4 regions of the Bradyrhizobium sp. LjRoot220 genome follow, and region 2 is predicted to be linked to each of the others. Evidence: predicted binding sites of a transcription regulator. Region 2 holds the regulator's gene; each other region holds the start of a gene.
What was found. Region 2 encodes PhoB, which activates phosphate uptake and scavenging genes when phosphate is short. Its sites were predicted from a motif close to TGTCATNNANCTGTCAT; they were not measured.
Positions count from the first base shown of each region.

Region 1: a site for PhoB is predicted at 4,949-4,965, ahead of ACSQ84_RS14715 (esterase-like activity of phytase family protein). Genes of this name have one in related genera too.
Region 3: a site for PhoB is predicted at 4,849-4,865, ahead of ACSQ84_RS08945 (UDP-2,3-diacylglucosamine diphosphatase). Genes of this name have one in related genera too.
Region 4: a site for PhoB is predicted at 2,956-2,972, ahead of phnC (phosphonate ABC transporter ATP-binding protein). Genes of this name have one in related genera too.

Region 1 is NZ_CAXUPS020000003.1:128,709-136,428, forward strand. Features, by position in the region: gene serA (phosphoglycerate dehydrogenase) at 1-326, shown strand, start outside; gene ACSQ84_RS14705 (mucoidy inhibitor MuiA family protein) at 586-2,253, shown strand; gene ACSQ84_RS14710 (enoyl-CoA hydratase-related protein) at 2,519-3,355, shown strand; gene ACSQ84_RS14715 (esterase-like activity of phytase family protein) at 3,536-4,891, opposite strand; gene ACSQ84_RS14720 (heme ABC transporter ATP-binding protein) at 5,015-5,815, opposite strand; gene ACSQ84_RS14725 (FecCD family ABC transporter permease) at 5,812-6,915, opposite strand; gene ACSQ84_RS14730 (heme/hemin ABC transporter substrate-binding protein) at 6,912-7,720, opposite strand, start outside.
Region 2 is NZ_CAXUPS020000008.1:120,650-128,369, forward strand. Features, by position in the region: gene pstC (phosphate ABC transporter permease subunit PstC) at 1-481, shown strand, start outside; gene pstA (phosphate ABC transporter permease PstA) at 485-1,330, shown strand; gene pstB (phosphate ABC transporter ATP-binding protein PstB) at 1,327-2,148, shown strand; gene phoU (phosphate signaling complex protein PhoU) at 2,160-2,876, shown strand; gene phoB (phosphate regulon transcriptional regulator PhoB) at 2,957-3,658, shown strand; gene ACSQ84_RS28215 (protocatechuate 3,4-dioxygenase) at 3,667-4,245, opposite strand; gene ACSQ84_RS28220 (tripartite tricarboxylate transporter substrate-binding protein) at 4,254-5,234, opposite strand; partial or broken gene ACSQ84_RS28225 (LysR family transcriptional regulator) at 5,355-6,293, shown strand; gene ACSQ84_RS28230 (GcrA family cell cycle regulator) at 6,502-7,011, opposite strand; gene ACSQ84_RS28235 (aspartate aminotransferase family protein) at 7,492-7,720, shown strand, end outside.
Region 3 is NZ_CAXUPS020000002.1:138,343-146,062, forward strand. Features, by position in the region: gene thiD (bifunctional hydroxymethylpyrimidine kinase/phosphomethylpyrimidine kinase) at 1-34, shown strand, start outside; gene ACSQ84_RS08915 (Bug family tripartite tricarboxylate transporter substrate binding protein) at 228-1,208, shown strand; gene ACSQ84_RS08920 (TRAP transporter substrate-binding protein) at 1,472-2,560, shown strand; gene ACSQ84_RS08925 (hypothetical protein) at 2,881-3,087, opposite strand; gene ACSQ84_RS08930 (hypothetical protein) at 3,390-3,593, opposite strand; gene ACSQ84_RS08935 (hypothetical protein) at 3,586-3,867, shown strand; gene ACSQ84_RS08940 (monooxygenase) at 3,929-4,267, opposite strand; gene ACSQ84_RS08945 (UDP-2,3-diacylglucosamine diphosphatase) at 4,889-5,701, shown strand; gene ACSQ84_RS08950 (glycosyltransferase family 4 protein) at 5,698-6,756, shown strand; gene ACSQ84_RS08955 (threonine ammonia-lyase) at 6,828-7,720, shown strand, end outside.
Region 4 is NZ_CAXUPS020000004.1:31,614-39,333, forward strand. Features, by position in the region: gene phnD (phosphonate ABC transporter substrate-binding protein) at 14-949, opposite strand; gene phnD (phosphonate ABC transporter substrate-binding protein) at 1,015-1,953, opposite strand; gene phnC (phosphonate ABC transporter ATP-binding protein) at 2,014-2,829, opposite strand; gene ACSQ84_RS18480 (chloramphenicol acetyltransferase) at 3,031-3,699, shown strand; gene ACSQ84_RS18485 (alpha-D-ribose 1-methylphosphonate 5-triphosphate diphosphatase) at 3,696-4,889, shown strand; gene ACSQ84_RS18490 (DUF1045 domain-containing protein) at 4,910-5,617, shown strand; gene ACSQ84_RS18495 (alkaline phosphatase D family protein) at 5,650-7,251, opposite strand.

The DNA.
Region 1 (7,720 bases), on a different contig from region 2:
CCGAGCGCCAGGAGCGCTCGGTGTCGGGCACCGTCTATCACGACGGCAAGCCGCGGCTGGTCGACATCAAGGGCATCCGGGTCGATGCCGAGTTCGGCAAGTCGATGATCTACGTCACCAATGAGGACAAGCCCGGCTTCATCGGCAGCTTTGCCGGCCTGCTCGGCGACGCCAAAATCAACATCGCGACCTTCCATCTCGGCCGCGTCAAGCAGGGCGGCGACGCCATCGCGCTGGTGGAGATCGACGGCGAAATACCGGCCGACGTGCTCGCCAAGGTACAGGCGCTGCCGCAGGTCAAGCAGGCCAAGGCGCTGGTGTTTTAAGAGGCCGGTGCTTTAACGAGACTTTCCTGACTCTCGCCCTTGCAGGGAGGGTCAGGCATTGTTCGCTGGCTCTTGTGTCCCGCCGGCGCTTGCCGCGGACCGCGGCGACAGCCCGTTACCTTCCGCCGCGGTCCCGCCGCGGCGCTGCCTCACCGAAACCCCAATCGAACCGGTTCCTCAGTCGCAACGTCTCATCACCAGGGGTGGTGGGATTTTTTGCATCGCCGTTCAGCAAACGGCCTTTTGGAGAGGGAAATCAATGCGATTTTTAGCCAATAGTCTTGTGACGACGAGTCTCGTCGTAGCTGCGGCGTTGGCCGCTGCGCCGGCGCAAGCGGCCGATGTGCCTGCCAGTTCGGCCGTCGATGCCGTCACCGTCTATCCTGACGGCGCCAGCATCACCCGCGTCATCACGCTCGATCTTCCCGCCGGCGACCACTCGGCCGTCCTGAAGGATTTTCCGCTGACGCTGGACCCGTCCTCGCTGCGGGTTGAAGGCGAGGCGGCCGCAAAACTCACTATCGGCGCCATCGACGCCAAGCCGCCGCGCGCGGCGCCGCCGGTCAATCTGCCCGAACTCGACAGGCGCATCGAGGCGCTGAAGGACCAGCGCGCCGATCTGCAAGGCGCGATCAATGCCGCCGCCGCGCGGCGAAAATTCGCCGAACGTTTTGCCGAAGCCTCGCCGGCCGGCATCGGCGACAAGGGTGAGGCGCGCCCGATCGCTGAATGGCGCACGGCGTTTGCCGCCGTCGCCGAGGAAGTAGCATTCGCCGACAGCGCGATCCGGGATGCCGAACGCAAGCAGCGCGAGCTCGACCGCGAGATTGCGCGGCTGGAAGCGGACCGGGCGCAGAAGCCGCCGAACAAGCTCGAGGTCCGGATCGAACTTGCGGCTGCGGCCGCCACCAAGGCCACGCTGCGGGTGACCTATGCGGTGCGCAACGCGCGCTGGACGCCGCTCTATGATGCGCGTCTGGACACCGGCGCCAAGGACCGCAAGCCGGCGCTCGAACTGGTGCGCCGCGCCGAAATCACCCAGAATACCGGCGAGGACTGGTCGAATGTCGCGCTCGCCGTTTCCACCGTACGCACCGCGCGCGGCGGCAAGGCGCCGGATCTGAATTCGCTGATCGTGCAGTATCCGCCGCCGCGGAATTCAGCATCCATCAGCGGTGGCCTGGATGCCGCCAAGCCGCTGGCTCGCGCGGCGCCGGCGGCACCGCCCAGGATGGCTGAGACGGCGATGCCGAGTGCCGCCTTTGAGCAGCAGGCCACGGCCGACGTCGATGGCTTCCAGGTCACCTTCAAGATTCCTGGCCGTGTCAGCCTCGGTACCAGCGAAGGCGCCAAGAGTTTGCGCGTTGCCTCTGCGACCATCGCGCCTGATCTCGCGGTCCGCGCGGTGCCGGTGCTGGACCCAACCGCGTTCCTCGAAGCCAGCTTCAAGCAGACCGAGGACGCACCATTGCTGCCCGGCCGGGTCGCGATCTACCGCGACGGCGTGTTCGTCGGCCGCGGCCAGATGACATCAGCCGGCAAGGACGAGACGGTGCGGCTCGGTTTTGGTGCCGACGACAAGATCAAGATCGAACGCACGACGATCAAACGCAACGAGGGATCGGCCGGCCTGATCGTGACCACGTCGAAGACCGACGAGCGCTCGTTCAAGACCACGATCCGCAACGGACATGATTTTCCGATCAGGATTGCGATCGAGGATCAACTGCCGGTCAGCGAGAACGAGGACATCCAGGTCGAGATGCTGTCGTCCTCGACGCCGCCGACTGCGAGCAATCTGCGCGACAGACGCGGCGTGCTGGAATGGGCGTTCGAGGCCAAGGCCGGCGAGGTCCGTGATGTCGGCTTTGCTTGGCGCGTACGCTGGCCCAAGGACAAGGGCGTGGTGATGACGCCGGCGGGGTAGGGCCAACAAGGTCGTCATGCCCGGGCTTGTCCCGGGCATCCACGTCTGGCTTGCTTTCAATAAGACGTGGATGGCCGGGCATAGGCGAGCGGAAGCGACGCCGTCCTTCAGACGGCTATGCCCGGCCATGACGGAGTGGGCAACGAGGCCGCGAGGTGCGGATCCGCAACCTGCGGCCTTGCCGCCGCGAATGACTTCCTCTCTGATATCGGCATGAGACCGCCGAGGACCGTCCAACAGGTCCGCTCACAGGGAGAAGCCACAGATGTCCTACGAACATATTCTCGTTGATGACCCGCGGCCGCGGGTCCGGCGCATCACGCTCAATCGGCCCGAGAAGCGCAACGCGCTGAACAACCGCCTGCGGGCCGAAGTATTCGAGGTGTTGGAGCAGGCCGACCGCGATCCGGATATTTCGATCTCGATCATTCGCGGCGCAGGCCCATGTTTTTCTGCTGGCTACGACCTGTCAGCAGACAACCGCGTCGACCAGCCCTATCACTCGGCCGCCGGACCGGGCCAATGGTCGCGGCACGTCGTCGAGGGCTGGTTCGGGATCTGGGACCTCGCAAAACCGGTGGTGGCGCAGGTGCACGGCTATTGCCTCGCCGGCGGCACCGAACTTGCAACCGCCTGCGATATCGTCTACGTCGCCGACGACGCGCAAATCGGCTATCCGCCGGTGCGGCTGATGAGCCCGCCCGACATGCAGTATCACCCCTGGCTGGTCGGCATGCGCCGCGCCATGGAGCTGATGCTGACTGGCGACGCGATGTCGGGCGTTGAGGCCGCCGAATGGGGGTTTGCGACGCGTTCGTTCCCGCTTGAAGAGTTAGATGCGCGCACGCTGGATTTCGCCGAACGCGCGGCGAAAGTGCCGATCGAATTGCAGCAGCTCAACAAGCGCTCGGTGCACCGCGCGATGGAGATCATGGGCGCCCGCGCCGCGATGCGCGCCGGCACCGAAATCCAGGCGCTGGCGTTCACCACGGAAGCTTCCCGCAACTACATGTCGACGTTTCGCCGCGACGGCGGAAGCGTGAAATCGCAGCTCGACCAGCGCGATACGGCGTTTGGGGATTACCGTACGCGGAAGGAGTGACTGCCGCCGCGACGCACCCTTATTGCGACCGTCACCCTGAGGTGCGCGCTCTTGCGCGCCTCGAAGGGCGACGGCCTGTCTGTGGCCGTTCATCCTTCGAGGCTCGCCCAGCGGTGCAACTGCACCGCAAGGCTCGCACCTCAGGATGACGGGGAGGGACTTTGAGTGCGTTGCCGCCCCTCACTTCGCCTTCAAGAACTCACCCACTTCCAGCAGCACGAACTCGTTGTCATCGGCCTTGTTGGGATCGCGGCTCGACGAGAACGGCAGGTTGTTGTCGTTGCCGACGATGATGTGGGTGTCGTCGACGCGGTCGACGTTCTCGATGGTGAAGAACGGGAACGTCAAGACGCCGTCGTTGAGCGGCTTCTTCGCCTTCTTGTCGGGATCGCGGATCTTCATCAGGTCGATATAGGCGATCTTGCGCACCGGCTTGCCGACATTGGCGTCGTTGAGCTCGACCTTGTAGACGCGCTTGAATTTTGCGAGGTCCGGAAAGCAGCTGTCGCCGCGGGTGCCTTGCGGGCAGGCCTTGTCCGCGGTGCCCTCGCCATTGTCGCGCTCGATGATCAGGCCGGAGGACGCGTCGATCATGTTGAAGTCGCCGATGGCGTGGCCGTTCGCCTCGAACACATAATGCCAGTAGCGCCCGGTGAATTTTTCCGCCGCGACGTCGAATTCGAGGATCCGCGCGGCTTCCTTGCCGTCGACCTTTTCGACATCCTTCTTCTCGGCATCCCACAGCGGTCCTTCCAGCAGGCCGTAGAGGAACTTGCCGTCCTTCGAGCCGGCAAAGCCTTCATAGCCCTTGGAGCGGCGCAGATTGACATTGGTGTAGCTGGCGCCGGGCGCGCCTGGCGACTGCACCGACCAGTGGTCCGGCGAGCGCACCGGCTTGCCGCCGGCGGTGGTGTCGAACACGGCGAGCACCTTGCCGGTCTTGTCGGCTTTCAGGATGTAGGGACCGAATTCATCGCCGATCCAGAAGGTGTCGCCGACGATCTGGAAACCTTCGGTGTCGAAGTCGGCGCCGGTGAGGTAGCGCTTGGCGGTGGCTTCGTGGAGGATGCGGAACGGCACCTTCTTGTCGGGATCGTGCAGGAAGACGGTTTCCTGACGATCGATCTTGCCGGTCGCCCAATCGATCTTGTGCCGGTTCAGATACAGCATCGAGTCGGCCGAATTGTAGCGCGAGCCCATGCCGTTGTCGGTGAGGACCCAGAACGAGCCGTCTGGCATCACCTTGATGCCGGAATGGCCCTGCAGCGGCTGGCCCTTGAAGGGCAGCGACACGCCGGTCGGGCGCTCATAGGATTTTCCCATCACGCTGCCGACAGCATCCACGCGGCGACCGGTGGTGTATTTGCCTGAGGTCTTGAGATCGTCCGGCGCATCAGTGGGTGCATCGACAAACGATTGTGCGGGGAGGACGGCGTGGCCCTTCAGCGTGGCCGGAAACTCACCTTCGCCTTGCGCAAACGCGGCACCCGTAACCAGAAAGACAGCGGCGACGGAACAGAGCAGTGACATGCGCATGGTAAGATCTCCTGTGAGAAGCGATGGCGTGTTCTCCGGGGTGCGTGTAACAGCCGCCTGACGGTTTTATGAAATGCCGGTGATGCTGTTGGATAATCGTGCGGCCTTACGCCGCCCCGAGTGTTACCGCGTCGCGACCGGCCGCATGGTCTGCGGCAGCAGGAACGGCACGCCATGGTCGGTATATTCGACCGTGACGTCGACCTCGAATATCCGGCGGATGGTTTCGGCCGTGATGGCATCGGTGCGGCCGCCGTCGATCGCCAGCCTGCCGCGGTGCAGCAGCACGATGCGGTCGGCGAAACGCATCGCCAGGTTGAGATCGTGCAGCACGGCGATCACGGCGGTGCCGCCCCGCGCGCGCTGCTTGGCGGTTTCCACCAGGTCGATCTGGTGGCGCATGTCGAGGCTCGAGGTCGGCTCGTCCAGGAGCAAAAGTCCCGGCCCGTGCTGCGCCTCGCCGCAGGCGAGCTGCACCAGCACGCGGGCAAAATGCGCACGCTGCTGTTCGCCGCCGGACAAGGTCGGCAATTGGCGGTGGCTGAAGCGCTCCAGCCCGACCTCATGCAGCGCCGTCTCGACCAGCCGATGGGCGGCGGCGCGGCCAGAGTCGCCGGCGCCCATCGCGACGATCTCCTCGACCGTGAACGGGAAGGTGACATTGACGTGCTGCGACAGCATGGCGCGATGCTGGGCTAATTGGCGTGGCGTGTAGGTGGCGATGTCGCGCCCTTTGAGTTCGACATGGCCGCGGGTCGGGCGAAGGTCGCCGGACAACATCCGCAGCAGCGTCGACTTGCCGGCGCCGTTGGGCCCGACGATCGCGACCATCTCGCCGGCAGCGACGCGAAAATCGATGGCGTCGACCAGCGTCGCGTCGCCGATCCGCAGCGAGACCGAGCGCGCTTCGAGGATCGGGGTCATAGCCCGACCAGCCCGCGCTGGCGCAGCAGCATGGCAAGGAAGAACGGCGCGCCGACCGCCGCGGTCAGGATGCCGATCGGCATTTCCGCGGGAGCGACGATGGTGCGGGCCAGCGTATCGGCCCCGACCAGCAGGATCGCGCCGAGCAATACGGAGGCCGGCAGCAGCAGCCGGTGCGCCGGCCCGATCACCAGCCGCAACAGATGCGGCACCACGATGCCGACAAATCCGACGACGCCGCAGATCGACACCGCGACCCCGGTCATCGCCGACACCAGCACGATCGAAATCCGCTTCAGCCGTTCGACGTCGACGCCGCTGTGAAACGCCTCGGCCTCGCCGAGCACGAGCACGTCGAGCCCGCGGCCGATCCACAGGCAGGCGATCAGAGCGCACAGCAGCACCGGCGCCAGCGTGGCAACCTTGGGCCAGGTCGCGCCGCTCAGCGATCCCAGCAGCCAAAAGGTGATATCGCGCAACTGGCGATCGTCGGCGATGAACACCAGAAGCCCGATGCCGGCATTGGCGATGGCGGCGATCGCCAATCCCGCCAGCAGGAAGATCGCAATCGAGGTCCGGCCCGAGCGGCTGGCGATGCCGTGGAGCACGATGGTGGTTGCCAGCGAGCCGAAGAACGCCGCCAGCGGCAGCAACTGGTGCTGCATGAAGCGCAGACTTTCGCCGAGATGGCTGTCGGTGAACACGATCGCGGAGGCCGCCGCGAAGGCGCCGCCGCTGGAGACGCCGACGAGGGCGGGATCGGCCAGCGGATTTCGAAACAGCCCCTGCATGATGGCGCCGGACGCGGCGAGCAGGCCGCCGACCATTGCGGCTGCCGCAATCCGCGGAATCCGGATCGACCACAGCACGAGCTGATCGCGCGCCGCCAGCGGATGCGGCGACGCGTCCGTCCACAGGCCGAGCGCGGCCGGAAGCCGCGACAGGGGAATTCCCGCAGCGCCCATGGTGAGCGCGATCAGCGCCGCACCGGCCAGCGCCAGCAGCAAGCCAACGAGTGTCAGCGTGGCGGCCGGGCGCAGCGAAGTGCCGCTGCGGCGCTGTTTCGCGCCGTCCGCTTCGGCCGGCGCCACGGCGGTCATTGCCGGCAGTTTGCGGTCAGGACGGCCGGCGTGAAGCTTGCAGCCTGCGGCGCCAGCGCCGGGTAGAGCTTGACCGACAGATCGCGCGCGGCGGCGGCGGTGCGCGGACCGAAGCCGAGCAGATAGAGGCCTTCCATCGAAATAAAAGCCTTGTTCGCCACGACAGGCGTCATCGCGAAGGCCGGATGGACGTAGACCGCTTCGGCTTCGAGCGAATCCTTGCTGCGCTGGATCGATAGCACGACGTCGGGCCTGGCCGCGACGATCGCCTCGTCGTTGATGATCTTGTAGCCGTCATAGCTGTCGATCGCATTGACGCCGCCGGCCAGCGCGATGATCTCATTCGCCGCGGTATTTTTTCCGGCCGCCATGGCGCGGCCGTTGAGCAGGGACATCACGAACATCACGCGCACCGGCTTTGTCACCTTGGCGCGCAATTCGCGCAGCTGCGCCAGATCGCCGGATACCGCCGCGGTCAGGCATTCGGCGCGCGCGTCGGCGCCCATGGCGTGGCCGACCAGCTTGATCTTGTCGAGCAGGCCCTGTTCGGAAAATGTCTCGGGCACCACCACGAGCGGCACCTTCGCCGTTTCCAGCACGTCCATGGTTTCCTTCGGCCCCGATCCCTGCACGGCCAGCACGAGCGACGGGTTGAGCCCGAGCACGCCCTCGGCCGAGAGCTGGCGCATATAGCCGACATTGGGTTTGTCGCGCAGCGCTGATGTCGGATAGAGGCTGGTGGCGTCGACGCCGGCCAGCCGGTCCTCGAAGCCCAGCGCGTAGAGGATCTCGGTGATGGCGCCGC
Region 2 (7,720 bases):
CGGCACGATCTTCGCCGGTCCGCCGTCCTATCTCAGCCTGTTCAACGCCTCGCTGATCCTCGCGATCATGGTGCTGCCCTTCATCACCGCGATTTCGGTCGACGTGTTCAAGACGGTGCCGCCGGTGCTCAAGGAAGCCGCCTACGGCGTCGGCTGCACCACCTGGGAAGTCGTCCGCAACGTCGTGATTCCCTACACCCGTGTCGGCGTCATCGGCGGCATCATGCTGGCGCTGGGCCGCGCGCTCGGCGAAACCATGGCGGTGACGTTCATCATCGGCAATGCCTTCAAGATCACGGGTTCGGTGTTTTCGCCGGGCACCACGATCTCGGCGGCTATCGCCTCCGAATTCGCCGAAAGCGACGGGCTGCATCAGTCCGGCCTGATCCTGCTCGGCCTCCTGCTGTTCGTGCTGACCTTCTTCGTGCTGGCGTCCGCGCGGCTGATGCTGTCGCGGCTGGAAAAGAAGGCGGGGAACTGAACCATGAATTCGATTTATCGATCCCGCCGCCGCGCCGACGTCATCATCAAGCTCCTGTGCCTCAGCGCCGCGATTTTTGGCGTCACCTGGCTGGGGCTGATCCTGTTCACGCTGTTCTATAACGGCCTCGCGGGTCTGAACCTGCAGGTCTTCACCCAGAATACCCCGCCGCCCGGCTCAACCGATGGCGGCCTGCTCAATGCGATTGTCGGCTCGATCATCATGACCGTGATCGGCGTTGGCATCGGCGCGCCGCTCGGCCTGTTCGCCGGCACCTATCTCGCCGAATATGGCAGGAACGACAAGCTCACCTCGGTGATCCGTTTCATCAACGACATCCTGCTCAGCGCGCCCTCGATCATCATCGGTCTGTTCGTCTATGGCGCCATCGTGGTGCCGATGGGCGGCTTCTCGGCCTTTGCCGGCTGCCTGGCGCTGGCCGTGATCGTGATCCCCGTGGTGGTGCGCACCACCGAGGACATGTTGCTGCTGGTACCCAATCCGCTGCGCGAAGCGGCATCCGCGCTCGGCCTGCCGCGCTCGCTCGTCATCAAGCGGATCGCCTATCGTGCGGCCCGCGCCGGCCTCATCACCGGCGTGCTGCTGGCTACCGCCCGCGTCGCCGGCGAAACCGCGCCGCTGCTGTTCACCGCGCTGTCGAACCAGTTCTTCAGTCTCGACCTGACCAAGACGATGGCGAACCTGCCGGTCACCATCAACAATTTCGTGCAGAGCCCCTACGAATACTGGAAGCAGCTCGCCTGGAGCGGGGCCCTGCTCATCACCCTCACCGTACTTGCCCTGAATATTGGCGCCCGCATCCTCGGCGCCGAGAGGACAGCAAAATGAACGATCTCTCTGTATCCGTCAGTTCCGCGAACGGACCCGTTCCCCAGGTCACGCTGCCCGACGCGCCGCCGAAGGTTACCGCGCGCGGCCTGAATTTCTACTATGGCGAACACCACGCGCTGAAGAACATCAACCTCGCGCTCGGCACCCATCGGGTTACCGCCTTCATCGGGCCGTCCGGCTGCGGCAAGTCCACGCTGCTGCGGATCTTCAACCGGATGTACGATCTTTATCCGGGCCAGAAGGCGACCGGGCAATTGATGCTCGACCAGACCAACGTTCTGGACCCCAAGCTCGATCTCAATCTGCTGCGCGCCCGCGTCGGCATGGTGTTCCAGAAGCCGACGCCGTTTCCGATGACGATCTACGAGAACATCGCGTTCGGCATCCGCCTGTACGAGAAGATCTCGAAATCAGAGATGGACGGCCGCGTCGAAAAGGCGTTGCGTGGCGGGGCGCTGTGGAACGAGGTCAAGGACAAGCTGAATGCCTCGGGCCTCAGCCTGTCCGGCGGCCAGCAGCAGCGGCTCTGCATCGCCCGCACGGTCGCGGTGCGCCCGGAAGTGATCCTGTTCGACGAGCCCTGCTCGGCGCTGGATCCGATCTCGACCGCCAAGGTCGAGGAACTGATCCAGGAGTTGGCGGAGGATTACACCATCGCCATCGTGACCCATAATATGCAGCAGGCGGCGCGCGTCTCCGACAAGACCGCCTTCATGTATCTCGGCGAACTGGTCGAGTTCGACGACACCAACAAGATTTTCACCTCGCCGGGCGATCGACGCACCCAGGACTACATCACCGGCCGGTTCGGTTGAGGAGATAACACATGGTTTCTGAACACACCGCCAAGGCGTTCGACAGCGACTTGCAGGAACTGACCCGCCTCGTCGCCGAGATGGGCGGCCTCGTCGAACGCATGATCACCGAATCCGTCGATGCCTTGATCCGCCGCGACGTCGCGCTCGGCAAGCGCGTCGTCGCTTCCGACGTCGAAATCGACCGCCTGCAGCACGCGATCGAGGAACGCGCGGTGCTGACGATTGCGCGCCGCCAGCCGATGGCGGTCGACCTGCGCGAGATCGTCGGCGCCATGCGGGTGGCCACCGATCTGGAGCGGATCGGCGACCTCGCCAAGAACATGGGCAAGCGGGTCGCGGCGCTGGAGAACGATTTCCAGCCGCTGAAGCTGATCCGCGGCCTCGAACACATGACCGATCTGGTGCAGTCGCAGGTCAAGTCGGTGCTCGACGCCTATGCCTCGCACGATCTGCCGGCGGCGATGGCGGTCTGGAAGGGCGACGAGGAAGTCGACGCCATCTGCACCTCGCTGTTCCGCGAACTGCTGACCTACATGATGGAAGATCCGCGCAACATCTCGTTCTGCATCCATTTGATGTTCTGCGCCAAGAACATCGAACGGATCGGCGACCACTCCACCAATATCGCCGAGACCGTGTTCTACATGATCGAAGGCCAGCAGATGCTCGACAAGCGTCCGAAGGGCGACATGACCAATTTCGCCACCACGGTGCCAGGCAACTAAAGCGGAACTAACAGCGTAACCAGAAACGTTCGCATACGGCAATCGCGTCAAGGTATTTGGATATCAAGAGGCTCATATAGATGAACGCACGCATTCTGGTGGTTGAAGACGAGGAGGCGCTGACCACGCTTCTGCGCTACAACCTCGATGCCGAAGGCTATGAGGTCGAAACCGTCGGCCGCGGCGATGACGCCGACACACGGCTAAAGGAGCGCGTGCCCGACCTGATCGTGCTGGACTGGATGCTGCCGGGCCTGTCCGGCATCGAGCTGTGCCGGCGCTTGCGGGCGCGGCCGGAGACCAAGACGCTGCCGATCATCATGCTGACTGCGCGCGGCGAGGAAAGCGAGCGGGTGCGGGGGTTGGCTACCGGCGCCGACGACTACATCGTCAAACCCTTTTCGGTGCCGGAACTCCTGGCGCGGGTGAAAGGCCTGTTGCGGCGGGCAAGCCCGGAGCGGCTCGCCACCGTGCTGACCTATGGCGACATCGAACTCGATCGCGAAAAGCGCCGCGTCGCGCGCTCGGGCCGCCCGATCGATCTCGGCCCGACCGAATATCGCCTGCTGGAGTTTTTCCTGGAACATCCCGGCCGCGTGTTCAGCCGCGAGCAGCTGCTCGACAGCGTCTGGGGCCGCGACATCTATATCGACGAGCGTACCGTCGACGTCCATATCGGCCGCCTGCGCAAATTGCTCAATCCCGGCCGCGAGCAGGACCCGATCCGCACCGTGCGCGGCGCCGGCTACGCGCTGGACGACCGGTTTGCGAAGGTGGAGTAGGGCACGGCTTAGCCCCGTACCAGAACAATATCGAAATTCAGCACGCGGTGGCCGGATCCTCCTTCCGACGGAACCGGCTTTGCGATCAACAAATCCGGACGCAGCGCGGCGTTGAGCAGCCTGTCGCAGGCATTGAGCGGTTCGTCCGGAAAATACATCTGGGTGATCAGCCGTTCGAACCGGCCGTGAACCTCGAAGTGGATGTGCGGCGGCCGCATCCAGTCCAGGCCTGCCGGATAGGCGCCGGGCTTTACGGTCTTGATCCGGTAGATGCCGTCGTCATCGGAACGAATGCCGATGCAGCCGACAAAGTGTGGGTCGAGTGGCGCCGGATTGGGGTCGTTGGCGTGCACGTATCGGCCAAACGTATTGGCCTGCCAGATTGTGACAGGGACGCCGCGGACAGGCTCGCCATCGAGATTGAGTATCTTCCCGGTGACTTCGATGATCTCGCCCCGCGCCAGCCCGTCGATCCCGTTGACTGAGGTCAGGTCGGCTTGCGGGACCGGCGTATGGCCTGTCGGGAAGTAGGGACCGAGAATCTGGTCCGGTGTCCGGTGTCGGCGCGTGTTGGTTGAGATGGACATGGTGCGCCTCAATCTTCCGGCGCAAAGCCGGAGGCCCTCACGATCGGCCCCCAGCGGTCAAAATCGGATCTGACCAGCTGCGCAAATTGCTGCGGCGTTTCGCCGGCAGGGTCCATTGAAAGCCTGGCCAAGGCGGTTTTGAAGCTGCCGGCACTCACGGCGGCACGGATCGCCGCATTGAGGCGTTTCACCGTTTCGGCCGGCGTATGGGCCGGAACGAAGATGCCGAACCATTCAATCGCTTCCAGCGCCGGATATCCTGCTTCCCGGACCGTCGGCACATCGGGAAGCAGTGGCGATCGCTGTGGCCCGGTTGTCGCCAGCGCTCGAATGGCGCCGGATTGCACGTGTGGAAGCGCGGTCCCGATTGGATAGATCGTTGCGGCAATTCGACCGCCCGTCAGATCCTGGATGCCGCCCGGGCCGCCATAGGGCAGATGCACGAATTCGAAGCCAGCCGCCTTGGCCAGCGTCACGCCGGTGAAATGCAGCATCGAACCAGCCGCAGCCGTGCCATAGGTCGCCTGCTTCGGATTGGCCGCGCACCATTTGGCGAAGTCGGGCATCGTTCTGACGTCGGCCGGCACCATCGGACCCACGGTGATCAGAAACGGAAACGAGCAAACCGTGGAGACCGGAACGAAATCCTTGAACGCGTCGTAGCCAAGCGTCTTGTAGACATGGGGGAATACGGCGACGCTGGAGGCAGGCGTCAGGATCATCGCCGTGCCGTCGGCCGGGCTGTTCTTCAGCGCTCCGAGCGCGAGACGCCCGCCGGCGCCGGGACGATTTTCGACGATGAAGGAAGGGGCGTCATGCTTCATTCCCTCCACGAGCAGTCTGGCGATCACGTCGATCGCGCCCCCGGCGCCGAAGCCCACCAGCATGCGCGAGACGGTCTCAGCGGCCGCCATCCGGATCGCATCGGGGATGATGGCGGCGATACCGCCGGCGCACGCCAGCGATACGAACCTTCGTTTTGTGATCATGTGATCATCCTCATGGGGCTGTCGATCATCATCGAAACCGCCGCCACTCTGGTCCTCCCGACCATTATCTGGTAGACCGAAAACCGCGACATCCCTGTAACTACTGGGTTAAGGCTCGCGATGGACTGGTCGGATCGAATTGGCCGTCGCCTCAAGCTGCGCGACCTTCATATCCTGATGGCGGTCGCCGACACCGGTAGCATGGCGAAGGCCGCCGCCAGGCTCAGCATTTCCCATCCCGCCGTTTCCAAGGCGATATCCGAAATCGAAGGCACGCTCGGCGTGCGATTGTTCGATCGCGGCTCGCGGGGCGCCGAACTCACGGCCTATGGCGAGGTGCTGCTTCGATGCGGAATCAATGTCTTCGACGAGATGCAGCAGGGCCTTCGCTCGCTGGAATATCTGTCTGATCCAAATTCGGGCGAAGTGAGGCTCGGATGCACCGACATCATTCTGCACAGCCTAGTGCCTCCCATTGTGGGGAGATTTTCCAGGCAACATCCCGGTGTTCAGCTTGACGTCAGGCTCACCAATCCGGGCGACCATCAGATCCAGGAGCTGCGCGAGCGCAAGATTGATCTGCTGATCACGCGAGCCACCGGCCAGCAGGACGACTTCCATTCCGAAGTCCTGTTCGATGAGCCGTTTGTCTTCGTTGTGGGGTAACAGAGTGAATTGGCGCGAAAGCGCCGAATTGCTCTCAAGGATATCGTCGAGGGCAACTGGGTCCTGCCACCCTACGACAGCGCGCCGGGTGCTCTGGTTGCCGAGGTGTTTCGCGCCAATGATTTTTCGCCGCCGAAGCCGTTGGTCAAAACCATAGCAATTCAGCTCACGGTGTCGCTCATTGCCAGCGGCGAATTTGTCGGAATCCTGCCGGCGTCGGTCGCGGCGCTGAGCGCGCATCAGGCCGCCTTGAAGGTTTTACCGCTGAAATCCTCCGGACCTCGGATTTCGGCCGAAATCGTATTCCTGAAAAATCGAACACTCAGCCCCGCGGTGGAGGCGTTTATCAATTGCGCGCGGGAGGTCACCAAATCACTTGTCCGCGCACCGTGAAGGGCGGCGGTGATGCGCTGGATGACCGGTTTTGCGAAGGTGGAGTAGGGCGCGGCGCAGATACATCCGCGTCGTCCCGGCGAACGCCGGGACCCATAACCACAAATCTTGATTGTTTTAAAAGCTGGAGCACCAGCTAAGCATAACCACTGCTATCGGTGGTTATGGGTCCCGGCTCAAGGCCGGGACGACATCAGTGAGCGTCGCCTTACCGCGTCGGCTTCGGTGCCGGACGGCGGCGATCGGAGGCCGGCTGATAGGCGATGCGCGAGTGATGTGCGCAATAGGGCAGGCTGTTGAGCGCCTTGCCGCCGCAGAAAAAGAATTCCGAGCTCGAGGGGTCGCCGATCGGCCAGTGGCAGGTGGCCTCGTTCAGCTCGAGCAGCGTCAGGCGCTGGCTCATCGGCACCACATTGTCGTAGGCGACCGGATCCGGCTCCATCTCCACGTCGAAGGCATGGGCCAGCGCGGTGTTGCCGCGCGACACCGGACGCGCCACCCGCATCATCTGCGGGGCGGGGCGGGCCTTGCGCTGCCGCGGCGCGGCCGAGGAGGGGCTTTTGGCGCGGCCGGAAAGGCCGAGCCGGTGAACCTTGCCGATCACCGCATTTCGCGTCACATTTCCAAGTTCCGCGGCGATCTGGCTGGCGGAAAGTCCGCCCTCCCAGAGTTTCTTAAGCTGCTCGACGCGATCGTCCGACCAGGTCAATACCGTCATCGCATTTTCCCTTCGCACAGAGCCGGCCAAACCGGGGGCAGCGCTGGCGATGCCAATTCTCAAAAATCCCAGCGGGCAGAATCCCTTAGCCCTCGCCGGGCGCGAAAATCGCCCGAACGTCTACGCCGTACAAAATGGGCTTCTAAGGGTCAGTACCGCCGCACGAGATGTCGTACCCGACAGCCCAGAGGCTACAATATGGCGTGACTCAGGCGCAAGAGTCCGCATCGGTGCGTCCACATGTTCCGACTATCTATGCATTGTATTCGGCGTTTTCCACCGCCCCGGAATCCTGCAGGATTGCTGTTTCGCACCGCAGGAAGGCGCTTTTGAGGTGTGTTGACACGGTCCACCGCCCGCATAGAATGCCTGCCACGTGCCGCCCCGAAAAGGCGGCACGTTTTGTTTTCGCAAGACCGGCTGTGCCGCGTTCGCGCCAATGCACGCTTTGTGGCCGGTCTCCAACCGTCAGTGATGGCCATGACCAACAGCGCCCCGTCGCATCTGCTTCCCGTATTCGCGAGAGTCGATCTCGGCTTCGAGCGCGGCGAGGGCGCGTGGCTGATCTCGACGACAGGCGAGCGCTATCTCGACTTCACCTCAGGTGTCGCGGTGAATGCGCTCGGTCATTGCCATCCGCATCTGGTCGCAGCCTTGCAGGAGCAGGCCACCAAGCTTTGGCATATGTCGAACCTGTTCAGGAGCCCGG
Region 3 (7,720 bases), on a different contig from region 2:
CGGCCCGGTCCATCATTTTCACGGGTACTATTGAAGGCGCTTCCGTGCGGCGTCTCTGCCAGCGCCGATGCCCGCGAGGGGCGACCATACGCCCCGGGAGCAGTCCTTGTCCAAATGGCCCATTTGCGGGACCATGCCCGGCACCTATAATTCAGCGCCTGAAATTCAAGAGAAGCGCGACGCCGCCAATGCGCGGAACAGTGTCGCCATATCCGGGAGGGAACGCCTTGAAACAAAAGAACCTGCGCTACGCCGTATTGACCGTTCTGGCGGGCCTTGCGATCGCCGCCAGTCCGGCCCTGGCCCAGACATGGCCGGAGAAGCCGATCACGTTCGTGGTGCCATTTGCGGCCGGCGGCGGCACCGACGCGTTCGCCCGCCCGCTCGCAGCCCAGCTCGACACCCAGCTTGGCAAGCGCGTGCTGATCGAAAACCGCGCCGGCGCCGGCGGCACGGTCGGCGCCTCGGCGGCGTCCAAGGCCGCTCCCGACGGCTACACCTTCTTCATGGGCGCGGCGCATCACACCATTGCCCCCTCGCTCTATCCCAACCTCGACTACGACATCGAGAAGGATTTTATCGCCGTCGCCGTGATCGCGCGTCCGCCACAGGTGATCGTCGTTAACCCCGAAAAGGTCGCCGCCAAGACGCTTGCCGAGTTCATAGCCTTCGCCAAAGCGAACCCGGGCCAACTGAACTACGGCTCCGCCGGGGCCGGCACAACCCACCATCTGGCGGGCGAATTGTTCAAGATCCTGACCAAGACCAATATCCAGCACGTCCCTTATCGCGGGGCGGGGCCCGCGATGCAGGATCTGATCGCCGGCCATGTGCCTGTTGTGTTCGACGGCATGGGCTCGTCGGCAGGACCGATCAGGGCCGGGCAGTTGCGCGCGCTCGCGGTTGCGGCGCCGAAGCGGGTAGCCGCGTTCCCCGATCTTCCCACGGCCAAGGAAGCTGGTCTGGCCGATTTTGAAGTAGCGACCTGGTATGGCCTGTTTGCGCCCAAGAACACGCCGCCGGCGATCGTCGAACGCATGATCAAGGAGGTGCAGCAGGCGATGCAGACGAGCGCAATCAAGGAGGCTTGGGAGCGCAACGGCTCTGACGTTCCCGACGTGACGGGCCCGGCATTCGCTACCATGGTATCCGCCGAAGTCGCGCGCTGGCGCAAGGTCGTGAAGGAAGCGAATGTGAAGCTGGACTAGCCGGCTCGCCGGCACGTTCCGCGTCGCCACGACGTGGCGCGATGTGCAAGAGGCAAGCATCGACTGGCTTCAAAGCGGGCACCGCCGCGGTGCCCGCTCGCCCGCTGCGCATGGCGCCGGGCGCGGAAGTAGCACTTCCGCGCATGCCCCAAAGTTCGTTAAGATGAAGGTTGAACGGTCGCGGGAGTCCTCTCGGCCCAGCACCAGCGGATTTGCAATCTATGACTTGCACCCTATGGCTTGCACCCTAACGGAGTGATCACATGAAACGCCGTACGTTCCTCAAAGGCAGCGCCGTGGTCGGCGCGACGACGCTGGTTGCGGCACCTGCGATCGCGCAAGCAGCGCCCGAGATCAAGTGGCGCCTGACCTCGAGCTTTCCAAAGTCGCTCGATACCATCTTTGGCACGGCGCAAACCTTTGCCAAATACGTCGCCGATGCCACCGACAACAAGTTTCAGATCCAGACCTTTGCGGCCGGCGAGGTCGTGCCTGGCCTGCAGGCACTCGATGCCGTGAGCACCGCGACTGTCGAGATGGCGCAGACGCCGCTGTATTTCTACATCGGCAAGGAGCCGGCGCTGACCTATGCCACCGGCGCCCCCTTCGGCATGAACCATCGCCACCAGCATTCCTGGTGGACGTTCGGCGGCGGCGCCGACCTCTGCAACGAGGCGCTGAAGCCGTTCAAGGCGCATGCGATCCTGTGCGGTAATTCCGGTACGCAAATGGGCGGCTGGTTTCGCAAGGAGATCAAGACCGTCGATGATCTCAAAGGCCTCAAATTCCGCATCGCCGGAATGGGCGGCCATGTGCTCGCAAAGCTCGGCATCGTGCCGCAGCAGATCGCGGGCGGCGACGTCTATTCGGCGCTCGAGAAGGGCTCGATCGACGCCGCCGAGTTCGTCGGTCCCTACGATGACGAGAAGCTCGGCTTCTACAAAGTAGCAAAGTACTATTATTACCCCGGCTGGTGGGAAGGCGGCGCCATGCTGCACATGATCGTCAACGACGAGAAGTGGAACGCGCTTCCCAAGCAATACCAGGCGATCCTCAACCAGGCGGGTTCGGCGGCGGGCGCCTGGATGATCGAAAAATATGACAGCGTCAATCCGGCCGCCCTGAAGCGGCTGATCGCGGGCGGGGCCGAGCTGCGCGCGTTCCCGCTACCGGTCATGGAAGCCTGCTACACCGCCACGCAGGATCATCTGAACGGAATCGCCGAGAAGAGCCCGCTCTTCAAGAAGACCAAAGAGAGCCACGACGCCTACATGAAGGAAGTGCTGTTCTACACGCAGATCGCGGAAAATTACTACGACAACTATTTGCTCAGCAAAATGCGCAAGGGCTGAGCGCGTCCGATCGGGAGAGGTGGGATGGCTTGCTGGTTTTGGGGCCAGCAAGCCGTCTGTACTGAACAACCCCACCGCCAATCAACTGGCCGTGACTTAGCGCCAGGACTCGAGTTCGACGGCCTGTTCACATATGCCGCGGATCGGTTCCCCGCTGGCGCGAGCCCACCTAATTCGTGCACGGCGAAAGTTCGCCTACCAGATGGATTGCACCGCCAGGACGAGCGCCGCTGAAAGCAGCGACGACACGGCGAGCAATGTCCAGTCCGGCCTCGCGCTTCCTGCCGTTATCCTTTCGACTAATAACTTTATCCGCTCGATCATTCGTCCTTGGGAAGCCGGTCAAGATAGGCGAGTCCGGAACACGTGAGTTCTTCAGCCTCGCTCTGGCTGGCCTCCAACCTCCCTTGCAGATGTCGCTCCAGCAGGCATCGTCGGCCGTCCGCCGCGTCGACATCGCGATGCGTCGCAAGATAGACGGTCCAGGCCGTGTCGACCGCCTTTCGAACGAGAGTTTCATCAACCATCCTCCAGCTCCAACAAGTGTGACTACCGATGGCAACTCAATTCGTCCGCGGAGGTTTCCTGTTTTTCCCAGTCCGTGCGGGCTTTAACGGTAACAGATATTGCCAGTCGGAGGCACCGTTTGCCACGGCTTGGTGGCCGACCTGTTCCGCCCTTCGTTCGCGCCCGGCTCCTGCCTCGCCTTCCTCGGCCGCTTGACGGCCGAGGGCCGGAAGCCGCCATCCGGATTTTGAATCAGTTCGGAAGTAACGGGTTGGTCGTTACGAACGCGACTTCCGCTTGGGGCATTTGCGAATCGGTCAGGTCACCAGGCCATGTCCGCAACGCTGCCGAAAGCGGAGAGCAGATTCAGGATTACTCCGCCAATGTGCTTCCTCGATTGCTTAAAATTTTCTGCAAATTGATAACGGCCAAACAACTGTTCCGGCAAAAGCTTGGCGTTGTTAAACCCGGCCTTTATCGCGGGCGTGCATCCTCCTGCAAAAGGAGGCGCATAAGCGATGCCCATTTTTCAGTATTTTTCCGTCGTAGGATCAGCGCTGTTCGTATTGTTGTTTGTTTCCGACGCTTGCTTGCGCGACAGCGAGAGCGATACCCGCTTCGACGGGTCGCTCTATCAAAGCGCCATCTACGCGCCCCGGCTGGTGGAAACCCTGACCGAGCCGCGCTTCACACGCGATGCGACGCCGGCTGATCGCGTAAGAGAAGTGTTTGCCCAGTTCGTGCCCAATGAGGGCAAGCGTGGCAAACGTTACTCTTCGGCATCGACGCGCGGGACTTAATTTCTTCGCGTGCATCGCGGCGCGCGCGACCCGATCGAGCGCAGCGCCGCGATCGCTATCGTCAGTCCGCGACCTCGATCGCCTTGCCGTTGACGCGCGTCTCGTGCTGCAGATTATCGACGGTCACGTGTGTGTCGTACCAGGTGAGGCGAGGCCGCACCCCGAATCGTTCCGTCAGTTCCGCCACGCGCGCCTCGGTAAACCAGGCCTCCGCCGATTGGCGGCTGTCCCAGAGATAGACGCCCCCGGTGCCTGTCTCGCCATTGAGGTAGTCCTTGCGGATCAACCCTTTGGAGGCGAGGCCGCGATAGATCGGCGCGCTCGACGTGCCGCCCGTGATCGCCTGTTCCTCGCTGCGCTTCGGTAGATCGAATTGGACGATAACGATGCAATTGGCCATGGCGGTCTCCTCGGTTCGCATGAAGGGATCGGGCGGGGCACCTGCGCCCAGGTTACGCTAGTTGCCGAACTTGATGCCGGCGTCCTTGATCACTTGCACCAGCAACACGGCGAACAGGTTCGCAACGAACGTCATCGTTTCCTCTGCTGTCCCGCATGCCGGTTTGCGCGGTCATCGCCGCGGGACGTCGAGGAAGTGTGACAGCAGCAGGCGCCGCCCGCAAGGCGGCGTGGCGGCGTCCGTGCAGCCACGCTCATCCACATTTTCGCACCGTTGCGTTTTGGACGATGGTGCAACAGCAAGCACCGCCGCGTCCCGGCCTTGAGCACAGATGCGCAATTGCGCATCGGGGGACCCATAACCGCAGGGAGGAGTTTTGCGAACGGTCTCTGCTACCGAGGCTTGATCGAGAGACCACGCGGTATGGGTCCCGGCGCAAGGCCGGGACGACACCGAATATATGTATGCAGCTAGACCGTAAATCTACCTGCCGCCGCCGTCGCTTCCCTGTCGCATCGCGCTGCTATCCGCTTTGGCAGGGGCGCGTCATTGATTCGCGTGGGGCCATCGGCCGCGTCAGTCGTCATCGCCCTGTCACAGCAAGCTGGTAGGTGCACAGGCATGGGTAGTGACTCCTCGAGTGAAGAGAGCCCGGAGCGGCGCTTTCGCACTTTGTTTATCTCCGACGTCCATCTCGGAGCCCGCGGCTCGCAAGCCGACCGGTTGCTCGACTTCCTCAAGAGCCATGACGCCGACACCATCTATCTGGTCGGCGATATCGTCGATGGCTGGGCGCTGAAATCCAACTGGTACTGGCCGCAATCGCATAACGACTTCGTGCAGAAGATGCTGCGCAAGGCGCGCAAGGGCGCCAAGGTCGTCTATGTGCCGGGCAACCACGACGAGTTCCTGCGCAGCTATTACGGCACCCATTTCGGCGGCATCGACGTGGTGGAAAACACCATCCACGAGGGCGTCGACGGCAAGCGCTATCTCATCATCCACGGCGACATCTTCGACCTGGTGGTGCAGAACGCGCGCTGGCTCGCCCATCTCGGCGACAAGGCCTACGATTTTGCCATTCAGATGAATCGCCTGGTCAATTTCTTCCGGCGCATGTTCGGCGTGCCCTATTGGTCGCTGTCGCAATGGGCGAAGTTGAAGGTCAAGAACGCCGTGAACTATATCGGTGCGTTCGAAAAGACGCTGGCCGGCGAAGCGCGGCGTCACGGCGCCGACGGCGTAATCTGCGGCCATATCCACTACGCCACTATCCGCGACGAGCACGGCATCCGCTACATGAACTGCGGCGACTGGGTCGAAAGCTGCACCGCGCTCGTCGAGCATGAGGACGGCCGGTTCGAAATCATCACCTGGGCCGATCCGCAGCGTCGGCTGGCGCCGGTTCCTCGCGTCGCGGCGCGCGCGGCATGACGCATATCCTGGTCGCGACCGATGCATGGCATCCCCAGGTTAACGGGGTGGTGCGGACGCTGACCATGATGGCGCAAGCCGCCAAAGGATTCGGCGTCGACGTCAGCTTCCTGACGCCGCAATCGTTTCGCACCGTTGCGATGCCGAGCTATCCGGATCTGGAACTCGCGCTGCCTTACCCGGCGAAGATCGCGGCATTGATCGAAGCGGCAAAGCCGGACAGCATTCACATCGCGACCGAAGGCCCGATCGGGCTCCTGGTTCGCCGCTATTGCCGCAAGCACCGGCTGCCGTTCACCACCAGCTTCCATACGCGCTTTCCGGAGTACGTCTCGGCGCGCTCGCCGATCCCGGAAAAATGGGTGTGGGGCGCGCTGCGCTGGTTCCACCGGCCGAGCCAGGCGGTGATGGCGGCGACGCCGGCGCTGTCAGCCGAATTGCGCCAGCGCGGATTTCGCAATGTGGTGCTGTGGTCGCGCGGCGTCGACACCTCGCTGTTTCATCCGCGCGAAGTTGACCTCTGTCTGCCGCAGCCGGTGTTCCTCAGTGTCGGCCGCGTCGCGGTTGAAAAAAATCTCGAAGCCTTCCTCGATCTCGATCTGCCCGGCACCAAGCTCATTGTCGGCGATGGTCCGGCCCGCGTGGCGCTGGAGCGGAAATATCCGGATGCGGTGTTTCTGGGCGCCCGGCAGGGCGAAGAACTGGCGGAGATCTATGCCGCCGCCGACGTTTTTGTATTCCCGAGCAAGACCGACACCTTTGGCCTGGTTCTGCTCGAAGCGCTCGCCAGCGGCCTGCCGGTTGCCGCTTTTCCGGTCACCGGTCCCCGCGACGTGATCGGTGCGGCGCCGGTCGGCGTCCTCTGCGACGATTTGCGTGCCGCCTGCCTGGACGCGATGCAGATCGCACCGCAGGCCTGCGTGGCGTTTGCCGCCGCCCACACCTGGCAGGCCTCGGCGCGCGTCTTTGTCGAGCATGCCCTCAACGTCCGCGACACCGGTTCCGAAGACGAAGCGGTCGAATTGGTGGCTGAAGACCCGCATTTCGCCGCCTGAATTCACCGGAATGCGTCTTGCCCGACTGTCCACGGACGCGATACAAAGTGGACATGACGGATCAAGCCTCAATGGCACCGATCGGGCCTGCGGATATCGATGCGGCGGCGCGGGTGGTTGCGCCGTTTGCGGTGCGAACGCCGCTGTTGTCATTCCCGGTCCTCAACGAACGGGTCGGGACCAAGGTCTTTCTCAAGCCGGAAATGCTGCAGCGGACCGGTTCTTTCAAGTTCCGCGGCGCCTTCAACAAGCTCGCATCGATCCCGCAAGCCGAGCGCAGCGGCGGCGTGGTCGCGTTCTCGTCCGGCAACCATGCCCAGGGCGTGGCTGCGGCGGCGCAGATCCTCAATATGCAGGCGACCATCGTGATGCCCAAGGACTCGCCGCTGACCAAGCGCGAGCGCACCAGGGGCTATGGCGCCGAAGTCGTGCTCTATGACCGCGACAAGGACGATCGCGAGGCGATCTCCAGGGACATCGCCAGCAAGCGCGGTGCGACGCTGGTGCGCCCCTATGACGATCCGTTCGTGATCGCGGGGCAGGGCACCGCCGGCCGCGAGATAGCAGAGGATATGGCCTCGCTCGGTCTGGCGCCCGATATCGTGGTGGCGCCGGCCTCCGGCGGCGGGCTGATCGCCGGCGTTGCCACCGCTGTCAAGGCGCGCTTTCCGCTGGCAAGCGTGATCGTCGCTGAACCCGAATTCTATGACGATCACGGCCTCTCGCTGCGCGCCGGACATCGCGAAGCCCACCACGCCGCCGATCGCACCATTTGCGACGCGCTGATGGCCGCGATCCCCGGCGTGATGACGTTCTCCATCAACAGCAAGCTGCTGGCGCAGGGCGTGGTCGCGTCCGACGCCGAAGTTGGCGCCGCGGTGGCCTATGCCTACCGGGAATTGAAGCTGGTGGTCGAGCCCGGCGGCGCCGTCGGTCTCGCCGCCTTGCTGGCCGGCCGGATCGA
Region 4 (7,720 bases), on a different contig from region 2:
CGTCGCCGACCGTTCAGGAGGCCTTCTTCTTCCGCTGTTCGTCGAGCCAGAGGTTCATCTTCACCGACTCTTCGTAGTCTTTCGCGGTCACCTCGACGAAGCCGAGATCCTTGCCGTCCGACAGTTTGGCAAACGCGTCTTTGTCCTTCTGCGGAGCGTCGACGAACGCCTTCGCAATTGCCTTTTTCAGGTCGACGGGCATGTCGGCCAGATAGGCGAACGGCGAACCCGGCAGTAGCGGCGATTTCCAGGCGATGCGGAAATCTTCCTTCTTCATCAGGGTGCCGTCCGTTCTTTTCACCATGCCCTTGTTGAGCATGCGCGTCAGGTTCGAGTCATCCTCCGAGTTCCACCAGTTGACGGCAGCATCGACGGTTCCGGCGGCCAGCGCCAGCACGGCATTCTCATGGCTGCCAGTGGTCTGGCCGACCTTGAAGTACCGGTCGATCGGGAAACCCTGCTGGGTCAGGAAGAAGTTCGGGGCCTTGAAGCCGGACGTCGATTCCACGTCGACGAATCCGAGTGTCGTTCCTTTCAGATCCTCGATCGATTTGTACTTGCTGTCGGCGCGCACATACATGACGGAGTAGTAGCCGATCGATCCGTCGCTGTTCTTGGTTGTGACAAACGGAATGACGTTGCCACCCGATACCGTGTTGGCCCGCGCATACGAGCCAGGTCCATAAAAGCCGACGTGAATTTGCTTGTTCTTCTGGCCCTCGATCACCGCTGTGTAGTCGCTGGCAACCCGCAAGGTCACTTTGACGCCCAGTTCCTTGGACAGGTAATTCACGAACGGGGTATACCGATCGAGGGTACCGGTGGCGTTTTCGGCCGGCACGATGGCGAACACGAGTTCGGGATACTTGTCCTTCCAGGACTGGGCCAAGGCCGGAGTGGTCAGTGTCAGACCGATCGTCAAAGCCAAAAGGCTGCGGCGCGTAATCATCGATTTCTCCCTCTGAAATTCTGCGAAACCATCGGTGGATTTGGTGACAATGGAACGACGCGCGGTCAGTTACCCCGGTGCTTTCGCTGCTGGTCCAACCAAAGATTCATCTTCACGGATTCGACGTAGTCTTCCTTGGAAACCCGGGCAAAATTCTCAACCTTGCCGTCGGTCAGGGCGTCGAACGCGGCCTTGTTCTTCTTCGGGGCATCGACGAATGCCTGGATAATTGCGGCCTTCAGGTCGTCAGGCATGTCGGCAAGGAGCGCGAAGGGGGAGCCCGGCAGCAACGGCGACTTCCAGATGATGCGGAAATCCGCTGGGGTCATTGGAGTGCCGTCAGCCTTCTTCAGCATTCCCTTGGTGAGCATACGCCTCAAATTCGAGTCGTCTTCCCCATTCCACCAATTGACGGCGGCATCGACCGTCCCGCCCGCAAGCGCGAATATCGCGTTCTCGTGGCTGCCGGTTGTCTGCGCCAGCTTGAAGTGTTTTTCGACGGGAAAGCCCTGGTCGGCCAGAAAAAACGTCGGCGCCTTGAACCCGGATGTGGATTCGACATCCACCAGCCCGAGGACTTTTCCCTTGAGGTCTCCGACCGACTTGTACTCACTTTCGGCACGCACATACATCACCGAATAGTATCCGATCACCCCGCCGGAATTGCGCAGCGTCACGAAGGGGACGACGTTTCCATTGGACACGGCGTTGGCGCGTGCATAGGAACCGGGACCATATTGTCCGATGTGAATCTGGCGGTTCTTCTGGCCCTCGATGACCGCGGTGTAGTCATTGGCAACCCGCAGGGTCACCTTGACGCCGAGTTGCTGGGTCAAATAGTCGGCAAAGGGTCCGACACGGGCCAGAACACCGGTGGCATTTTCCGCCGGCACAAGCGCCATTACCAGTTCGGGATACTTGGCTTTCCAGTCCTGTGCGGACGCGGCAGAGCCAGCAAAGGCCCAGACCGAAGCTATGGCAAGAACGAGGCGGCGACTGATCATGACTTTCCCTGTCTCCTTGCAGCGAAACAGGCCGATTGCCGGCTTGTAACGATGCGGTACTCAAGCCGCAGCGGCGGTACCGAGCGCCGGAACGGTTGAATCGTCGGGCGCATGAACCGGCGCCCCGCCCATCACCTCGTTGGCTTCGAGGTCGTACAGCTCGCGCGCGATATGATCGGTCAACGCCGCCGGCGCACCATCGAACACGATGCGGCCGGCCGACATGCCGATCAGGCGGTCGCAATAGCTCCGCGCCAGGTCGAGCGAATGCAGATTGCAGATCACCGTGATGCCGAAGTGCCTGTTGATGCGCAGCAGTGCATCCATCACGATTCTTGTGTTGCGCGGATCGAGCGAGGCAATGGGCTCATCCGCTAGGATGACATCCGGTTCCTGCACCAGCGCACGTGCGATGGCGACGCGCTGCTGTTGGCCACCCGAAAGCTGGTCGGCCCGTTGCGCTGCGAGCGAGGCCATATCGAACTGCTCCAGCGCCGACATCGCCAGCGCCTTGTCCTCTTCAGGCCAAAGCTGGGTCAGCGACCGCCACGATGGAACGTCGGAGAGTCTTCCCATCAGCACGTTGGTCAGCACATCGAGCCGGCCGACCAGATTAAATTGCTGAAAGATCATCGCCGAGCGGGCGCGCCACTGTCGCAGATCCCTGCCGCGAAGCGCTGTGACATCGACGCCGTCGTAAAGGATACGTCCCTCGGATGGCTCAGCGAGGCGGTTGATCATCCGCAGCAGTGTCGATTTGCCGGCGCCGGAGCGGCCAATCACGCCGACGAAGCCGCCGGGCGCGATCGAGAACGAGGCATTATCCACCGCGGCTTTTGTGCCGAAACGACACGTCAGACCTTCCACCACCAGCATGCAATGCTCCAGAATCCCAGTCTTGACCGCACTCTTGGCTCATCGCTAACGATTGGATATTTCAGTTGTGTGACAATCGCGCTGCAGTGCGGTGATCGTCCACACCCGCGATCTCGGTCACGCAGCCGTCATGAAGATGTCATCATGCCCGTCGATGACGTGCCGCTGTGACGCCACCCTTGGTCGCGGAGAGACGCCCGTATGGCCGGCCAGATGCTTTCAACCGACCCGACCGTCGATCCAACGGCGAAATTGTACGACACAGAACTCGGCGCCTATTGCGAAGTCGGCCCGCGCACGATCCTGCATGAAGTGTCGATGGACGACTATTCCTATGTCGTCAACGACGCCCAGATCACCTACACTTCAATCGGCAAATTCTGCTCCATCGCAGCGATGACCAGGATCAATCCGGGCAACCATCCGATGCACCGTGCGACGCAGGCGCACTTCACCTACCGCGCCAGCGCCTATTTTCCAGGCGAGAGCGACGATGCCGAGTTCTTCGAATGGCGGCGCGCCCATTACATCCATATCGGCCATGACGTCTGGATCGGGCACGGCGCAATCATCCTGCCCGGTCGCAACGTCGGTACCGGCGCGGTGATTGCCGCCGGCGCGATCGTGACCAAGGACGTTCCGGCCTACACCATCGTTGCCGGCAATCCGGCGCGCGCGATCAAACGGCGGTTTTCGGAAGCGGTCGCCGGCCGGCTCGCCGAGCTCGCCTGGTGGAATTGGGACCACGAGATGCTGCGCAGCGCCCTGCCCGATTTCCGCAAGCTGGCAGTCGAGGATTTTCTAGCCAAATACGAAACAAGCGCGGGCTCCGTCCGCGCGCCGATCAGGCATCAGGGTGCGGCATCTTGACTGACATTTTCATCGAAGGCGGCCGGGCCCTGCTCGGGCACGAGATTCACGAAACCTCGCTGCGGATCGCAGGCCGTGACATCAGCGCCGTCGGCACCGAGCAAGGCCGCGCCTCGCTGAGCATCGACGCCGACGGCCTCCTGGTGCTGCCGGGCATTGTCGATCTGCATGGCGATGCGTTCGAGCGGCAGATGATGCCGCGTCCCGGCGTCGATTTCCCGATCGATGTAGCCCTGATCGACAGCGACCGGCAGGCGATCAGCAACGGGATAACCACCGTCTATCACGGCACGACCTGGTCGTGGGAGCCGGGCCTGCGCTCCGGTGCCAACGCCAGGCGCTTGCTGGAGGCGATCGAATCGATGCGGCCGCAACTTTCGGCCGACACCCGTTTTCATCTGCGCCACGAGACTTACAATCTCGACGCCGAGGGCGAGATCATCGAATGGCTGTCGGATGGGCGCATCGACCTGTTCGCGTTCAACGACCACATGGACGGGACGGTCGCCAACCTCGACAAGCCGCAAAAGCGCAGCCGCATGGTCGAACGCACCGGGCTTTCGAACGAGGCGTTCGATTTGCTGGTGGCGCAGACTGTTGCCCGCGCGCATGAGGTGCCGGCGTCGATCGCACGGCTGGCAAAGGCGGCGCGTGACGCCAGCGTGCGTATGCTGTCGCATGACGACGAAAGCCCCGAGATGCGGAAGGCGTTTCGCGCGCAGGGCGTCGACATTGCCGAGTTTCCGGTCAATGAGGAAACCGCGCGCGAGGCCGCTGACGCCGGCGACTTCATCGTGTTCGGTGCCCCCAATGTTGTCCGCGGCGGCAGCCACACCGGCTGGACCAAGGCATCCGACATGATCGCCAAGGGCTTATGCTCGGTGCTGGCGTCGGACTATTACTATCCGGCGCAGCTGTTGGCGGCATTCCGTCTTGCCGCCGACGGCGTGCTGCCGCTCGCCGAGGCGTGGCAGCTGATATCGGCGGCGCCGGCCCGTGCAGCCGGCCTCACCGACCGCGGCCTGCTCGCCGCCGGGCGGCGCGCCGACATCATTCTGGTCGACGACAAGCTGCCGCTGCGGCCGCGCATCGTGGCCGTCATAACCGCCGGGCGTCTGGTGCATCTGGTCGAGGCTCAACGCCTGCGCAATTCTTCGACCGTGTCGCGCAGCGCGGTTGCAGCCGCCTGAGACGGCCCTATCCTGTGCCGATGTCGAATTACCCGCGTTACGCGATCTACTACGTCCCCGCGCCGGCAAGCGATCTCCATCGCTTCGGCGCGGCAATGCTTGGCTACGATGCCGCCAGCGGTGACGACGTGCCGTTTCCAGCAGGCGTTGTTCGCGCCGAGCCCGACTGGCAGGACCTGACCAGCGATCCCCGCAAATACGGCTTTCATGCCACGCTGAAGGCGCCGTTCTCGCTGGCACCATGCAGAACCGAGACTGAACTCCTCGCGGCATGTGCCGCATTCGCCGCGACGCCCCGGGCGATACCGGTCATCAGGCCGGTGGTCGGCTCGATCAGTGGCTTCATCGCCGTGATCCCGGCCGATCCACCCGCAGAATTGATCCGGCTTGCGGCCGACTGCGTCAGCGAATTCGATACGTTCCGCGCTCCGCTCACCGAAACGGACCGTGCGCGCCGCAATCCTTCCCGGCTGACATCGGCGCAGCGCGCCTATCTCGACCGCTGGGGTTATCCCTACGTGATGGAAGAGTTTCGTTTCCACATGACGCTAACAGGCCGGCTCGACGCCAACCGGCTGGAGACCGTTATGACGATGCTGAGGGGCAGCTTTTCCACGCTCGGCCTCGAGACCCTCGCGATCGACAGACTCGCGCTATTCCGTCAGGACGCCGCGGATTCCCGTTTCCGGATCGCCAGGCAATACGTCCTCATGCCAGGTCAAGGCTAGACACATCCGCATTTGCGGCGGCGTCAGCGGGATCAGATGTGCTGAGACAGCACTTGCTTCTGCCGTCCATCCGGCCGCGGTTCGATATCCACCGACCATAGATCCCGATTGTCGACATCCTTCAAGGTCACCGTCATGACCTCCGATTGGCCATCGATGTCGACGCGGCCGAAGAACTGCAGTCCGAAACATGGCGCGAGGTTTTCGCCCTGCTCCGCGCTGCAACCTTTCTGAAATGCCACCGCCGGTCCGAAGGTGTTGTCCAGCGGGGCGGGCGCCCAGGTCCCCGCATGCAGAGGTCCGGACACGAATTCCCAGAACGGCTCGAAATCCTGGAATACTGCACGGTTAGGATCGTAGCGATGTGCGGCCGTGTAATGCATGTCCGCCGTCAGCCACACCGTGTTGCTGATGCCGATGCGTTTCATGAACGACAGCAGATCGGCAATCTCGCATTCGCGTCGCTCCGGCGGCCCATCGCCAAGCGCAATTGCATCCTCGCTGATCAACCCGATCGGCATATCAGCGGCGATGACCTTCCAGGTTGCATCGGACGCCGTGAGTTCGCGCTTCAGCCAGGCCAGTTGCGCCGGACCGAGAATGCAGGTGTCGCTGCGGTCGTCGCGATTGTTCCACGTCGAATCGCGATAGCTGCGCATGTCGATCAGGAAGACGTCGAGCAGCGGCCCGTACCCGACCTTGCGATAGATCCTGCCGGCCTGCTCAGGCAGGCTGCGGATCGGCATGAATTCGTGAAACGCGCGCGCCGCCCGCGCCACCAGGTGGGAGCTGCCGTCCTCGGCGTAGCCGGTTTCGTCGGCGGTGCCGATCGGTGCCCAGTCATTGGTCACTTCATGATCGTCCCACTGCGCGAGCATCGGCACCTGCGCGTTGAAGGCGCGTAGATTTTCGTCGAGCAAATTGTATTTGTAGTTGGCGCGGAACTGCGCGAGGCTGTGGGCCACGACGGATTTGTCCTCGGTGACGATATTCCGCCACAGCCCGCCGTCCGGCAGCTTCAGTTCGGCCTCGATCGGACAATCAGCATAGATGTGATCGCCGGAATGAATGAAAAAGTCCGGACGGTTCGCAAGCATGGTTCGGTAGGTTCGCATGCCGCCGCGGGCGGGATCGATGCCCCAGCCCTGGCCTGCCGTGTCGCCCGACCAGACAAACGAGACCGCCTGTCGCGCCATCGGCGCGGTGCGGAAATGGCCGACGTGCGCTTCTCCCGAAATGGCGGTTTCGCCGATGTCAGCGAATTGCACGCGGTAGAAAATATCCTGCCCAGGCGGCAGGCCTTCGAGCAGGAGCTTCGAGGTGAAGTCATGGCCGGGCAACGCATTGCAGGATTGGGCGCGAATGATGGACTTGAAACTTTCGTCGGTCGAGCACTCCACCGTCATACGGGCCGCCCGATCGGCCCTTGCCCATATCACAGCGGAATCGGCCGAGACGTCGCCTGACGCGATCCCATTCGCGATGTGCGGGCGATCAGCGGCGCGGCTGAGATAAGGTTTGGCTACACCTCCCAAGGCTGCGACCGCAGCGGTGGATGCCGTCCGAACCAGCAATTGGCGCCTGGTCAAGCCTTGTCTGGTCGGGCCTTGCTTCGCGCGTATTCCAATCGGCATTCCCGGCGCCCTCGTCGAATCGCGACGAAGGGTGCCCGTCCAAATTGACCGTAGGCCGAAGGTTTTGCGACAGGCGGATGAACCACGCGGCTAGCGGCGGGAGGAAAATCGGACTGAAGGATGGCACGCTCGGCCGCTGTGCTGCGAGTCGCATAATCGCGCCGGGCAATAACAGAAACCGCCGGCGTGAACCGGCAGAGCCAACGTTCGCTGCAATTTGGGTGGACGAGATCGCCAACCGTTAGTGGCGGTGCGAAGGCGTTGCTGAGGTAGACGAGGCCCGGAATGCCGCCGCGAGTCCGGGCCTCGTGAGCCTCCAGTGGAAAGTCGTTCGCCGTGATGGGCGAACGCCCTGCCCCCCGCTGTTAGCGACGCCGTTATAGATCGCGAAGCCGCGTGCCGCTAACCCGGACGAATACGGATGTCCAAATTTCGCTCCATCGTGCGCGGCGTGAGAGGACCGCGAATG